Regions from separate parts of the Cupriavidus sp. R6-3 genome, predicted to be linked through region 1. Evidence: riboswitches for the same ligand, from Rfam matches in the RefSeq annotation. Region 1 holds a riboswitch; the other holds the start of a gene.
What was found. Region 1 has a riboswitch for glycine ahead of gcvT (glycine cleavage system aminomethyltransferase GcvT). Riboswitches for the same ligand answer to the same signal wherever they lie in the genome.
Positions count from the first base shown of each region.

Region 1 (6,214 bases):
CGGACGCGGAACCGCGTCCGGGCGGCGATGGAGCCGCCGTGCCGGGATCGCCCGCAGTGCCCGCCGACTATGTGCCGACTGCCCGCGGACTGCCTGCTTACTCCTCGTACGCGCTCATCGGCACGCACGAGCAGAACAGGTTGCGATCGCCGTAGACGTTGTCGGCACGGCCGACCGGCGGCCAGTACTTCTGCGTCCGCAGCGAGGCGACCGGATAGGCGGCTTCCTCACGAGTGTACTTGTGGTTCCACTCGTTGGCAGTGATGACCGCGGCGGTGTGCGGCGCGTTCTTCAGCGGGTTGTCCTCGCGGTCGAAGCTGCCGTCCTCGACACGGGCGATTTCCTTGCGGATGGCGATCATCGCGTCGATGAAGCGGTCCAGCTCGTGCAGCGCCTCGCTCTCGGTCGGCTCGATCATCAGCGTGCCCGGCACCGGGAAGCTCATGGTCGGCGCATGGAAGCCATAGTCCATCAGCCGCTTGGCGACATCCTCGTTGCTGATGCCGGTCGCCTTCTGGATCGGACGCAGGTCGAGAATGCACTCGTGCGCGATATGGCCGTTGCCGCCCGTGTACAGCACCGGGTAGTAGTCCGACAGCCGCTTGGCGACGTAGTTGGCCGCCAGGATCGCGTTCTCGGTGGCCGCCGTCAGGCCGCGCGCGCCCATCATCGCGATATACATCCACGAAATCGGCAGGATGCTGGCCGAGCCGTAGGGCGCGGCCGAGATCGCGCCGATGCCGTCTGCCGCGCGGCGGTAGCCGCTGCTGGCGTGGTTCGGCAGGAACGGCGCCAGATGCGCGCCGACCGCGACCGGACCCACGCCCGGGCCGCCGCCGCCGTGCGGAATGCAGAAGGTCTTGTGCAGGTTCAGGTGCGACACGTCGCCGCCGAACTGCCCCGGCGCCGCGGTGCCCACCATCGCGTTCATGTTGGCGCCGTCGACATAGACCTGCCCGCCGTGGCTGTGCACGATCTCGCAGATGCGCTGCACGCCTTCCTCGAACACGCCGTGCGTGGACGGATAGGTGATCATGATCGCCGCCAGGTTCCCGCTGTGCTGCGCGGCCTTCTTCTCCAGGTCGGCCAGATCGACGTTGCCGTCCTCGTCGCAGGCCACTACGACCACCTGCATGCCGGCCATCTGCGCGGACGCCGGATTGGTGCCGTGCGCCGACGACGGGATCAGGCAGATATTGCGATGGCTCTCGCCGCGGCTCGCGTGGTAGGCGTGGATGATCTGCAGGCCCGCGTACTCGCCTTGCGAGCCGGCGTTCGGCTGCAGGCTGACGGCGGCGTAGCCGGTGGCCGCGCACAGCATCGCCTCGAGCTGGGCGATCATTTCGCGGTAGCCGACGGTCTGGTCGTCCGGCGCGAACGGATGGATGCTCGAAAACTCGGGCCAGGTGACCGGAATCATCTCGCTGGTCGCGTTGAGCTTCATCGTGCAGGAGCCCAGCGGGATCATCGTGCGATCGAGTGCCAGGTCCTTGTCGGCCAGCATGCGCAGATAGCGCAGCATCTCGTGCTCGGCGTGATGCGTGTTGAAGACCGGATGCGTCAGGTAGGCGCTCTGGCGCGACAGCGCGGCCGGATAGCCGTCATCGGCCGCGGCTTCCAGTGCGTCGAAGGCCGGCACCGGCTTGCCCTGCGCAAAGATCTCCCACAGCGCGACCACATCGTCGCGGGTGGTGGTCTCGTCCAGCGAGATGCCGACGTGCGTCGCACCGGCGCGGCGCAGATTGATGCGGCGCGCGGTGGCCGCGGCGTGGATCGCCTCGGTGGCGGCGCCGGTCTCGATCGTCAGCGTGTCGAAGAAGGTCGCATTGCTGCGCGCGTAGCCCAGCGCCTGCAGGCCGCCGGCCAGCGTCGCGGTCAGGCGATGCACGCGTTGCGCGATGCGCTTCAGGCCTTGCGGACCGTGGTAGACCGCGTACATCGACGCCATCACCGCCAGCAGCACCTGCGCGGTACAGATGTTCGAGGTCGCCTTTTCGCGGCGGATATGCTGCTCGCGCGTCTGCAGCGCGAGCCGGTAGGCCGGGTTGCCCTGCGCGTCGACGGTGACGCCCACCAGGCGGCCCGGCATCGAGCGCTTGTAGGCGTCCTTCACAGCCATATAGCCGGCGTGCGGGCCGCCGAAGCCGAGCGGCACGCCGAAGCGCTGCGAATTGCCGACGGCCACGTCGGCGCCCCATTCGCCGGGCGCGGTGAGCAGCGTCAGCGCCAGCAGGTCCGCCGCGGCGACCACCAGGCCGCCGGCCGCGTGGACCGCATCGGCGATCGCGCGGTAGTCCGCCACGTCGCCGTTGACGCCCGGGTATTGCAGCAGCACGCCGAAGGCATGCGCCTGCGCCGCGTCGGCGGCGGGACCGACCTTGACCTCGATGCCGAGCGGCAGCGCGCGCGTGCGGACCACTTCGATCGTCTGCGGCAGCACGTCGTCGGCCACATAGAAGGTATTCGACGCGTGCTTGTTCACGCGCTGCAGCAGCGTCATCGCCTCGGCCGCGGCCGTGCCTTCGTCGAGCATCGACGCATTGGCGATATCGAGGCCGGTCAGGTCGGTGACCATCTGCTGGAAGTTCAACATCGCTTCCAGGCGGCCCTGCGAGATCTCCGGCTGGTACGGCGTGTACGCGGTGTACCAGGCCGGGTTCTCGAAGATATTGCGCAGGATCACGCCCGGCGTCAGCGTGTTGTAGTAGCCCTGGCCGATGAAGCTCTTGAACACCTTGTTCTTGCCGGCGATGCCGCGCAGCTTGGCCAGCGCGGCTTCCTCGGTCAGCGGCTCGGTGAATTCGCCCAGCGGCATGCCGTCGCGGCGGCGGATCGCGGCCGGGATGATGGCATCCATCAGCGCGGCGCGGCTGTCGTAGCCCAGCACCTTCAGCATGTGCTGCTGTTCGGCGGCGTCGGGACCGATATGGCGGTGGGAGAAGGCGTCGCGAGCTTCGAGTTCAGCCAGCGAAGGGCGAGCGGATTGAGCGGCGTTCATGGGCAGGGGAGCGTTCATGGCAAGTGACTCGGAGAGGCGGGCCGGGACATGGTGGTCAGCCATGGCCCCCGGCGCCGCGGGCGGGGCGCCGGGCTCAGGCGCCGACGCTGGCCTTGTAGGCGTCGGCCGTCATCAGGCCGTTGACGTCGTCGCTGTTGGCGGGCTTGATCTTGAACAGCCAGGCGTCGAAGGCGTTGGCGTTGACGCTCTCGGGCGCGTCCTTGACAGCGTCGTTGACGGCGACCACCTCGCCGGCCACCGGCGCGTAGATGTCCGACGCGGCCTTGACCGATTCGACCACGGCCAGCGCGTCGCCGGCGCCGACCGTCTTGCCGACCTCGGGCAGTTCCAGGAAGACGATGTCGCCGAGCGCATCCTGCGCGTGATCGGTGATGCCGATCGTCAGCGTGCCGTCGGTTTCGACGCGCACCCATTCGTGCGACTCGGTGTACTTCAGGTCAGCGGGGAAATTCATCGAGATTCTCCAATTTCAGATTCTTGTGTCGCGCCGCCGCGTGCCATCGGGATGAAGGGGGCCGCGGGGCGCAGCGTGACCGGGTGGACGATGTCCGATGCGAGCTGTCAGCTCACGAGTGCCTTGCCATTGCGCACAAACGGCAGTTTAACCACAGTCGCAGTCAGTTTGCGGTCGCGGATCAGCACCTGGACTTCGCTGCCGAGCGCCACATCCTTGGGCAGGCGCGCGAAGGCGATCGATTGGGACAGCGTCGGGCTGAAGGTGCCCGACGTGATCTCGCCCTCGCCGGCGGCGGTCAGCACGGTCTGGTGCGCGCGCAGCACGCCGCCCTTGTCCCGCAGGATCAGGCCGGCGAACTGCTGGCGCTGGCCGTTGGCCACCAGCGCGGCCTTGCCGACGAAATCGCGCTCGCTCTGCAGGTCGACCGTCCAGGCCAAGCCCGCGTCGAGCGGCGAGGTGTGGATGTCCATGTCCTGGCCGTACAGATTCATGCCGGCTTCGAGGCGCAGCGTGTCGCGTGCGCCGAGGCCGGCGGGGCGCACGCCGGCGGCATGCAGCTTTTCCCAGACCGCGGCGACGTTGTCGGCCGGCACCACCAGCTCGAAACCGTCCTCGCCGGTGTAGCCGGTGCGGGCCACCATGATTTCGCCGATCGCGGGGTCCTCGACCACCATCGCGTTGAAGGGCTTGAGCGATTCGCTGGGCTGGGTCGACGGGAATGCGCTCCAGACCTTGGCACGCGCATTCGGGCCCTGCACGGCGACGATCGCCAGCGGGGTCGCGCCATCGAGAGCGTTATCGGTACGGCGCGGGGTGATCGTCACGCCGGCGCCGGTGGCGGCGTTGCGCTGGCGGATCCAGTCGATATCGCCGGTCGCGGTGCTGGCGTTGACCACCAGGCGGAAGCGGTCCTCGGCGAAGAAGTAGACGATCAGGTCGTCGATCACGCCGCCGTTCGGGTCGAGCATGCAGGAATACAGCGCCTTGCCCGGGGTTTGCAGCTTGTCGACGTTGTTGGCGAGCAGTCCGCGCAGGAAGGCGCGGGTATTGGGGCCGGCGAGGTCGACGACGCACATGTGCGAGACGTCGAACATGCCCGCATCGCTGCGCACCGCGTGGTGTTCCTCGATCTGCGAGCCGTAGTTGACCGGCATGTCCCATCCGCCGAAATCGACCATGCGGGCGCCGAGGGCGCGGTGGATGGCGTTGAGGGGCGTGGCCTGGAGCGTCATGAATTCCTCGGAGCGTGGCATCGTTCGGTCCGGCGCGCGCGGCGCGCCAAACAAAAAAAGGGTCATCCGTCGCGCGGCTCGGTGCGAACCGTCGCGACGGATGACCCCCTCTGTCCTCGATACCTGAGAGATTACGGCCCGGCTTGCCGTCCTCGTCGGACTGACTGGCCACGCCGTGCGCCCCTTCGGTGGACACGCTCATCATCCAGCTGATGAATGACGGGTGTCGCTCTCCAGAGTTCGGCATACATCGTGTGCATGCTGCATGCCGATCCGCCCGGTCCATGGTGCCTGAGAGTTTTCGGGTGATTCCCCTTCGGCGGCGCGAATGACGATACAGTCGCGCGCTCTCCCGGACGGATGGCGCGACTCTAACCGCAGCCTTGGCGGCTGTCAACGCGAGAGCGGCGCGTCGCAGGAGTCGGTTCCGGAGCCTCGGCCGGACCCGCCCCCGTGTTAACATCGCCGGCTTCGACCCATTCGCGACGCGTCCACAACGCGTCGCGCCTGCGGCCCGCGTCCCTTGCGATGCGGTCCGACCTCCGGCTGTACCCGACCTCCGATCCCCGACCGATGACCCACGGACTGAACGCCGCCCAATCCGAAGCCGTCCGCTATCTGGACGGCCCCTGCCTGGTGCTCGCCGGCGCGGGCTCGGGCAAGACCCGGGTGATCACGCAGAAGATCGCGCATCTGATCGAGGACAAGGGCTTCGAGCCCCGCCATATCGCCGCGGTGACCTTCACCAACAAGGCCGCCAAGGAGATGCAGGAGCGGATCGCCAAGCTGATGGAGGGCAAGACCCGCGACGGCAAGCGCATTCCGCTGCGCCAGCTGACCGTCTGTACCTTCCACTCGCTCGGCGTGCAGATCCTGCGCGCCGAGGCGGAGCACCTGGGCCTGAAGCCGCAGTTCTCGATCATGGACGCCGACGACTGCTTCGGCCTGATCCAGGAACAGCTGGCGACCACCGACAAGAAGCTGATCCGCAGCGTGCAGAGCACGATCTCGCTGTGGAAAAACGGCATGGTCGATCCGGAAACCGCGATCGCCGAGGCAACCGATGCCGACCAGCACCAGGCCGCGCTGATCTACCGCAACTACGTCGCCACGCTGGCGGCCTACCAGGCGGTCGACTTCGACGACCTGATCCGTCTGCCGGCCGAGCTGTTCGCCCGCGACGAAACCGTGCGGCTCAAGTGGCAGAACCGGCTGCGCTATTTCCTGGTCGACGAATACCAGGACACCAACGCCTGCCAGTACCAGCTGCTGAAGCTGCTGGCCGGCGGCTCGCATCTGCGCGCGCCCGCCTTCACCGCGGTCGGCGACGACGACCAGGCGATCTACGGCTGGCGCGGCGCCACGCTGGACAATTTGCGCCTGCTGCAGACCGACTTTCCGAACCTGAAGGTCATCAAGCTGGAGCAGAACTATCGCTCCACGGTGCGCATCCTGCAGGCGGCCAACGCGGTGATCGCCAACAATCCCAAGCTGTTCGACAAGACG
Region 1 covers NZ_JCBAJO010000071.1:3,456-9,669, reverse strand. Annotated here, with positions in the region: gene gcvP (aminomethyl-transferring glycine dehydrogenase) at 98-3,016, opposite strand; gene gcvH (glycine cleavage system protein GcvH) at 3,093-3,473, opposite strand; gene gcvT (glycine cleavage system aminomethyltransferase GcvT) at 3,581-4,708, opposite strand; glycine riboswitch at 4,809-4,955, opposite strand; glycine riboswitch at 4,977-5,073, opposite strand; gene AC6EI8_RS13175 (UvrD-helicase domain-containing protein) at 5,282-6,214, shown strand, end outside.

Region 2 (6,214 bases), on a different contig from region 1:
TGCTGATCCTGACCGCGCGCGATGCGGTCGCCGATCGCGTCGCCGGATTGAACGCCGGGGCCGACGACTATCTGGTCAAGCCCTTCGACCTGCAGGAGCTGGTGGCGCGCATCCACGCGCTGGCGCGGCGCGCGCAGGGCCGCGCCGAGCCGTTGGTCCGCTACGGCGCCATCGTGCTCAATCCGGCCACGCGCGAAGTCACGTTGTCGGGCGAGCCGGTCCATCTGTCGGCGCGCGAATACGCGTTGCTGGCGGCGCTGCTGGCGCGTCCGGGCAAGGTCTGGTCGGTGCCGCAGCTGCAGGAGAAGCTGTACGGCTGGGACGACGAGGTGGGCAGCAACACGGTCGAGGTCTATATCCACGCGCTGCGCAAGAAGCTCGGCCAGGGTTTGATCCGCAATATCCGCGGTGTCGGTTATGTCTGCCCGAAGCTCGATGAAGGCGTGCAGCAGGGGGACAACGGCGGCGAGAAGGACAGCGAGACGGGCAGCGAGACGGGCAGCAAGAAAGACGGCGGCAAGGACAATGAAGCCGCTGGAGGAGCGCGCTGATGCGATCGATCCAGCGGACCCTGCTGTGGTGGCTGGCGCTCGGCCTGCTGGCCGGCATCGCCGCCGCCACCGCGCTGATCTACGGCCAGGCCCGGCAGGAGGCCAACGCGCTGTTCGACTACCAGATGCGCCAGGTCGCGCTCGCGCTGCCGAGCCAGTTCAGCGGCCCGGCGATGCCATCGCTGCCGCCGCCGCTGCCACCCGGCACCGACAATCTGTTCCGTTCCGACGAGGACGTGGTCATCCATATCTGGGACGGCACCGGCCGCAGCCTCTATCTGTCGCATTCGCGGCCGTCGCTGCCGCCGCGCGCGGAGCTCGGCTTTTCCAATGTGCGCACCGACGACGGCGAGTTCCGCATCTACAGCGTGCAGCTCGGGCCGGCGGTGGTGCAGATCGCACAGCCGATGAGCGCGCGCCGCGAAGTGGCGGCGCGGATGGCGCTGCGCACCGTCGCACCGCTGCTGTTGCTGCTGCCGCTGCTGGGCTGGATGGTCTGGCTGGCGGTCGGCCGCGGGCTGCGGCCGGTGCGCGAGATCGCGCGGCAGGTGGGCAAGCGCGATGCCAATGCGCTGTCGCCGCTGGCGGTGGCGCAGATGCCGGCCGAGATCGCGCCGCTGACCGAGGCGCTCAACCTGCTGCTGGCGCGGCTGTCCGACGCGATCGACACGCAGCGCGCGTTCATCGCCGATGCCGCGCACGCGCTGCGCACGCCGCTGACCGCGCTGCAGCTGCAGGCGCAACTGGTCGAACGCGCCGACAGCGAGCCGGCGCGCCGCGAGGCGGTCGGCAATCTGCGCGACGGGCTCGAGCGGCTGACGCATCTGGTGACGCAGTTGCTGACGCTCGCGCGCCACGAGCCCGGCGCGGCCGTCGCTGGCCATCAGCCGGTCGCCTTGCGCGAGCTGGCCGCGACGGTGGTCGGCGAGATGACGCAGGCCGCCCTCGATCGGCATATCGACCTGGGGCTCGACACTACCGATGGCGATGGCGGTGCCGATAGTCGCCATGGTCGGGTTGGTCACGATGGCGACAAAGGTCACGATGGCCGCGATGGAGACTCGGCCGGGCTGACCGTGCAGGGCGACCCCGACGCGCTGCGCATCCTGCTGACCAATCTGATCGACAACGCCCTGCGCTATGTGCCGGCCGGCGGCAAGGTCGACGTGCGCGTGCAGCGCGCGGATGCGGGCCGCGTCGCGCTGATGGTCGCCGACAACGGTCCCGGCATCCCGCCCGAGCAGCGCGCCCGCGTGCTCGATCGCTTCTACCGCCTGCCCGATGCACCGAGCGGCGGCAGCGGCCTGGGCCTGGCCATCGTCGACGAGATCACCCAGGTGCATCGCGCCACGCTGTCGCTGGAAGATAACGAGCCGGGGCTGCGGGTGCGCGTGGTGTTTCCCGCAGCGGGCGACGCACGAGGCGAACGCCGCCACTAGTCCGCGGCATACGGCGGTGGTGGCGATTTTCTCCAATAGCGTACCCGTTTCTGCGTACGGCTTTCGCCAACCGTTTGCATCCTCTGCCCTGCTGTCCCACTGATTCAGGAGGCACTCATGCAGATCGATCTCACCGGCAAGACCGCCCTTGTCACCGCCTCGACCGCGGGCATCGGGCTGGCCATCGCCATCGGCCTCGCGCGCAGCGGCGCCACCGTCATCGTCAATGGCCGCAAGCAGGACACCGTCGAGGGCGCCATTGCCGACGTGGTGCGCGAGGTGCCGGGCGCCACGGTGCGCGGCGTCGCGGCCGACGTCGGCGGCGCCGAGGGCTGCGATGCAATCGTGGCCGCCGAGCCGGCGGTGGACATTCTGGTCAACAACGCCGGCATCTACGGTCCGCGCGACTTCTATGAACTGAGCGACGAGGACTGGACCCGGATCTTTGATGTCAACGTGATGTCGGGCGTGCGGCTGGCGCGGGCGTATACGGCGGCGATGGCGGCGAACGGCTGGGGCCGCGTGGTGTTCATCTCGTCGGAGTCCGCGCTGAACACGCCGGAGGACATGATCCATTACGGCTTCTCGAAGACCGCGCAACTGGCGGTATCGCGCGGCCTCGCCAAACGGCTCAGCGGCACCGGCGTGACCGTCAACGCGGTCTTGCCGGGGCCGACACTGTCGGACGGCCTGCGCGAGATGCTGCGGGAGGACGCGCAGAAGGCGGGGCTGTCGATCGAGGAGGCGGCCGCCGAGTTCGTCAAGGCGCATCGGCCCAGCTCGATCCTCCAGCGCGCGGCCACGGTGGAGGAGGTCGCGCACATGGTGGTCTACGTCTGTTCGCCGCAGGCATCGGCGACCACCGGTGCCGCGTTGCGGGTCGATGGTGGCGTGGTGGATACCATCGCCTGAGCCTGGCGATGGCGGGATGATGCGACGGTGCCATGGTGCGACGGCGTGACGGTGCGATGCCGTGCATCGCACCGTCATGCCGGACCTGGTTTCGCACCGCTGCCAGGCACGCAGAAACGGGTACGCTTTGCGCGCGGCGTCCATATTGATTGAGTTCGCGCGACGCAGAAACGGGTACGGCGCCGCTATCCATCGCCTGCCGGCACGCCGGTTTTACCGGCGGTTTCATCGCAATCAGCCGGCCCATCGACGCTCGCGAACGGGTACGCAGAAACGGGTACGGTTTGCGCGAGGGGCACGCAGAAACGGGTACGCTTTCGCCGGCATGCGGGGGCCCGGTGCGTGCGCGATGCATGCTCGACACGTGTTCCGATGCTTGTCCTGATGCATCTCCAAGGTGTGCCCGAGGCGTGCCCGGACGCATCCACGCCAACGATGAAACGAAAACACCGGCGCGCATGGCGATGCCATGCCGCGCCGGTGTCGTTGTTTCAGGCCCGTATCAGATCCGTATCAGATCCGTATCAGATCCGTATCAGATCCGTATAAGACCCCGGATCAAACCCCGGATCAAACCTCTGCCGGCTCCGACGCGGCGGCACGCGCCGCCACCACCGGCGCGAGCGGCCGCGCCATCCGTGGCGCCTCAGGCAGCGGACCGCAGAAGCCAAAGTCCACCTCCGGCACGCGGCCGCTGATCAGCTCGGCGATCGCGCGTCCCGAGCCGCAGCCGTGGGTCCAGCCCAGCGTGCCATGGCCCGTGTTCAGGTACAGCCCCTGCACCGCGCTCGCGCCGATATACGGCACGTTGCCCGGCGTCGCGGGTCGCAGGCCAGTCCAGTAGCGCGCCAGTTCGGGACGGCTGACACCGGGGAAGATCTCCAGCGTGCGCCGCACGATGGCCTCGCAGCGCACCGGGTTCAGCTCCATCGAATAGCCGTTGAGCTCCGCGGTGCCCGCGATGCGCAGCCGGTCGCCCAGACGCGAGAACACCAGCTTGTACTCGTCGTCGGTCAGGCTGACGCTTGGCGCGCGCTCCGGGTCGAGCACCGGCAGCGTGGCCGAATAACCCTTGGCCGGATAGATATCGAGCTTGACGCCGAGCGGCCGCGCCAGCATCGGGCTGAAGCTGCCGAGCGCGAGCACATAGGCGTCGGCCTGCTCGACGGTGTAGGCGCCGGTCTCGTCGGCGATCTCGACCCCGCGCATGCGACCGCCTTCGGCCAGCAGCCGCTGCACGCGCACGCCGTAGCGGAAGCGCACGCCGCGCGCCTCGCACAGCGCGGCCAGCCCGGTGGTGAAGCGGTGCACGTCGCCGGACTCGTCCTCGCTGGTGTAGGTGGCGCCCGCCAGCCGCGGCGCGATCGAGGCCAGCGCCGGTTCGAGCTTCACCACTTCGTCGGGACCGATCACGCGGCGCTCGCAGCCCAGCTCGCGCATGATGCGCGCCGGCTCGATGGCCGCGTCGAATTCCTTCTGGCTGGTATAGAAGTGCAGGATGCCGCGGGTCAGATGATCGTATTCGATGCCCGTCTCGGCGCGCAGCGCCTGCAGGCTGGCGCGGCTGTAGGTGCCGAGGTTGAGCAGCTGGATCATGTTGCGGGTGGAACGCCGGGCCGGACATTCGCGCAGGAACTTCAGCCCCCACGACCATTGCGCCGGGTCGGCGCGCAGGCGGAACAGCAGCGGTGCGTCCTCGCGTCCCAGCCAGCTGAGCAGCTTCAGCGGCGCCGAGGGGTTGGCCCAGGGCTCGGCATGGCTGACCGAGATCTGGCCGCCGTTGCCGAAGCTGGTTTCGCGTGCCGCGCCGGCATTGCGCTCGAGCACGACGACCTCATGGCCGGCCTTGGACAGATACCACGCCGAGGCCACGCCGATCACGCCGGCCCCCATCACGATGACTTTCATTTCAGGCTCCAGGATGCAAAAAGGGGCAGCCGGCCGGCATCGTCGATGCCAACCCGGCTGCCCCCACTGTCCTTTTGCCTGAGAGATTCACCGCGTCCGCCCCGGACCCGGTTTGCCCCTTCGGCGGCCGTCATCGCTGAACCATGATGGCGGCGCTCTCCAGTTCGTTGTCGTCTCCAGTCTTCGGTACCTGAGCGTTTCGGGGGTACGCCTTCGGCAGCGCTGCCGCCGCGCTGTCGCGCCGCAGGCTCGCTTTCTCCTGGATGGGCGGACAGTAACACGGCGCGGCGGCGGCCGCAACGCGAGTTACTGTGGCGCGGCGGGCGGCGTTCCCTTCCTGCGTGCCTTGTTGGCGTACATCGCCTGGTCGGCCTGCGCCAGCAGGTCGGCGATGCCGGTGTGCCGGGCGGGATCGAAGGCGACCGCGCCGGCGCTGAAATCCAGCGCATAGCCGCGCTGGCTCTGCGCGTTGTACGCGTCCACGACTTGCCGCAGCCGGGCCAGCATCGCGTCGCACTGGTCGGCCGAGGCGTCGACCAGCAGCACGACGAACTCGTCGCCGCCCAGCCGTCCGATCAGGTCGGACTCGCGGAAGGCCTGGCGCAGGTGGTCGGCGAAGGCGGCCAGCGCCAGATCGCCCTCGGCGTGCCCGAAGCGGTCGTTGATGGCCTTGAAGCCGTCCATGTCGAAGAACAGCAGTGTGACGGGCATTCCCTGGCGCTGGCAGACCGCCAGCGCATGCTGCGCCAGCGCCGAGAAGCCGCGGCGGTTCGACAGCATCGTCAGGTCGTCCATCGAGGCCAGTTGCGCCGACTCCAGTTCCTGCTCGGCCAGGCGACCCAGATCGTGCAGCAGCGCCTGATCGTCCTTGTCGAACTCGCGCGGCTCGGTGTCGATCAGGCACAGCGTGCCGACCTTGGCGCCGCCCCGTACCGCGAGCGGGCAGCCGGCATAGAAACGCACGCCGGGCGCGCCCGTGACCAGCGGGTTGTCGTGAAAGCGCTGGTCCTGCAGCGCATCGGGCACGATCAGCAGGTCGTCGCGCAAAATCGCATGGCCGCAGAACGATTGCTCGCGCGGCGTTTCGCGGGCGGCCAGGCCGAACGAGGACTTGAACCACTGGCGCCTGGCATCGACCAGGCTGACCAGCGCGATCGGCACGTCGAACAGCCGCCTGGCCAGGCGGGTCAGCCGGTCGAAGCGCTCTTCGGCGGCGGTATCGAGCAGGTTCAGCGAGTACAGCGCGTCGAGGCGCCGCTGGTCATCGGCGGGAATGGGAGCAGGAATCATCTCGTCAATGCGATCGTTGTTATCCCCGATCGTCGTCTGCCCGTCTCAAGCGGGTTTGTCGCCGGCCGCCGCGGCAGCGCGGGGCCGGTCCATAGGGTCGTTCCATGTGTGGGC
Region 2 covers NZ_JCBAJO010000033.1:25,682-31,895, forward strand. Annotated here, with positions in the region: gene AC6EI8_RS08760 (response regulator) at 1-551, shown strand, start outside; gene AC6EI8_RS08765 (ATP-binding protein) at 551-1,990, shown strand; gene AC6EI8_RS08770 (SDR family NAD(P)-dependent oxidoreductase) at 2,108-2,902, shown strand; gene AC6EI8_RS08775 (D-amino acid dehydrogenase) at 3,473-4,810, opposite strand; glycine riboswitch at 4,867-4,983, opposite strand; gene AC6EI8_RS08780 (GGDEF domain-containing protein) at 5,117-6,100, opposite strand.
Region 2: linked by a shared signal. The riboswitch ahead of AC6EI8_RS08775 (D-amino acid dehydrogenase) and the one ahead of gcvT (glycine cleavage system aminomethyltransferase GcvT) in region 1 are both predicted to bind glycine.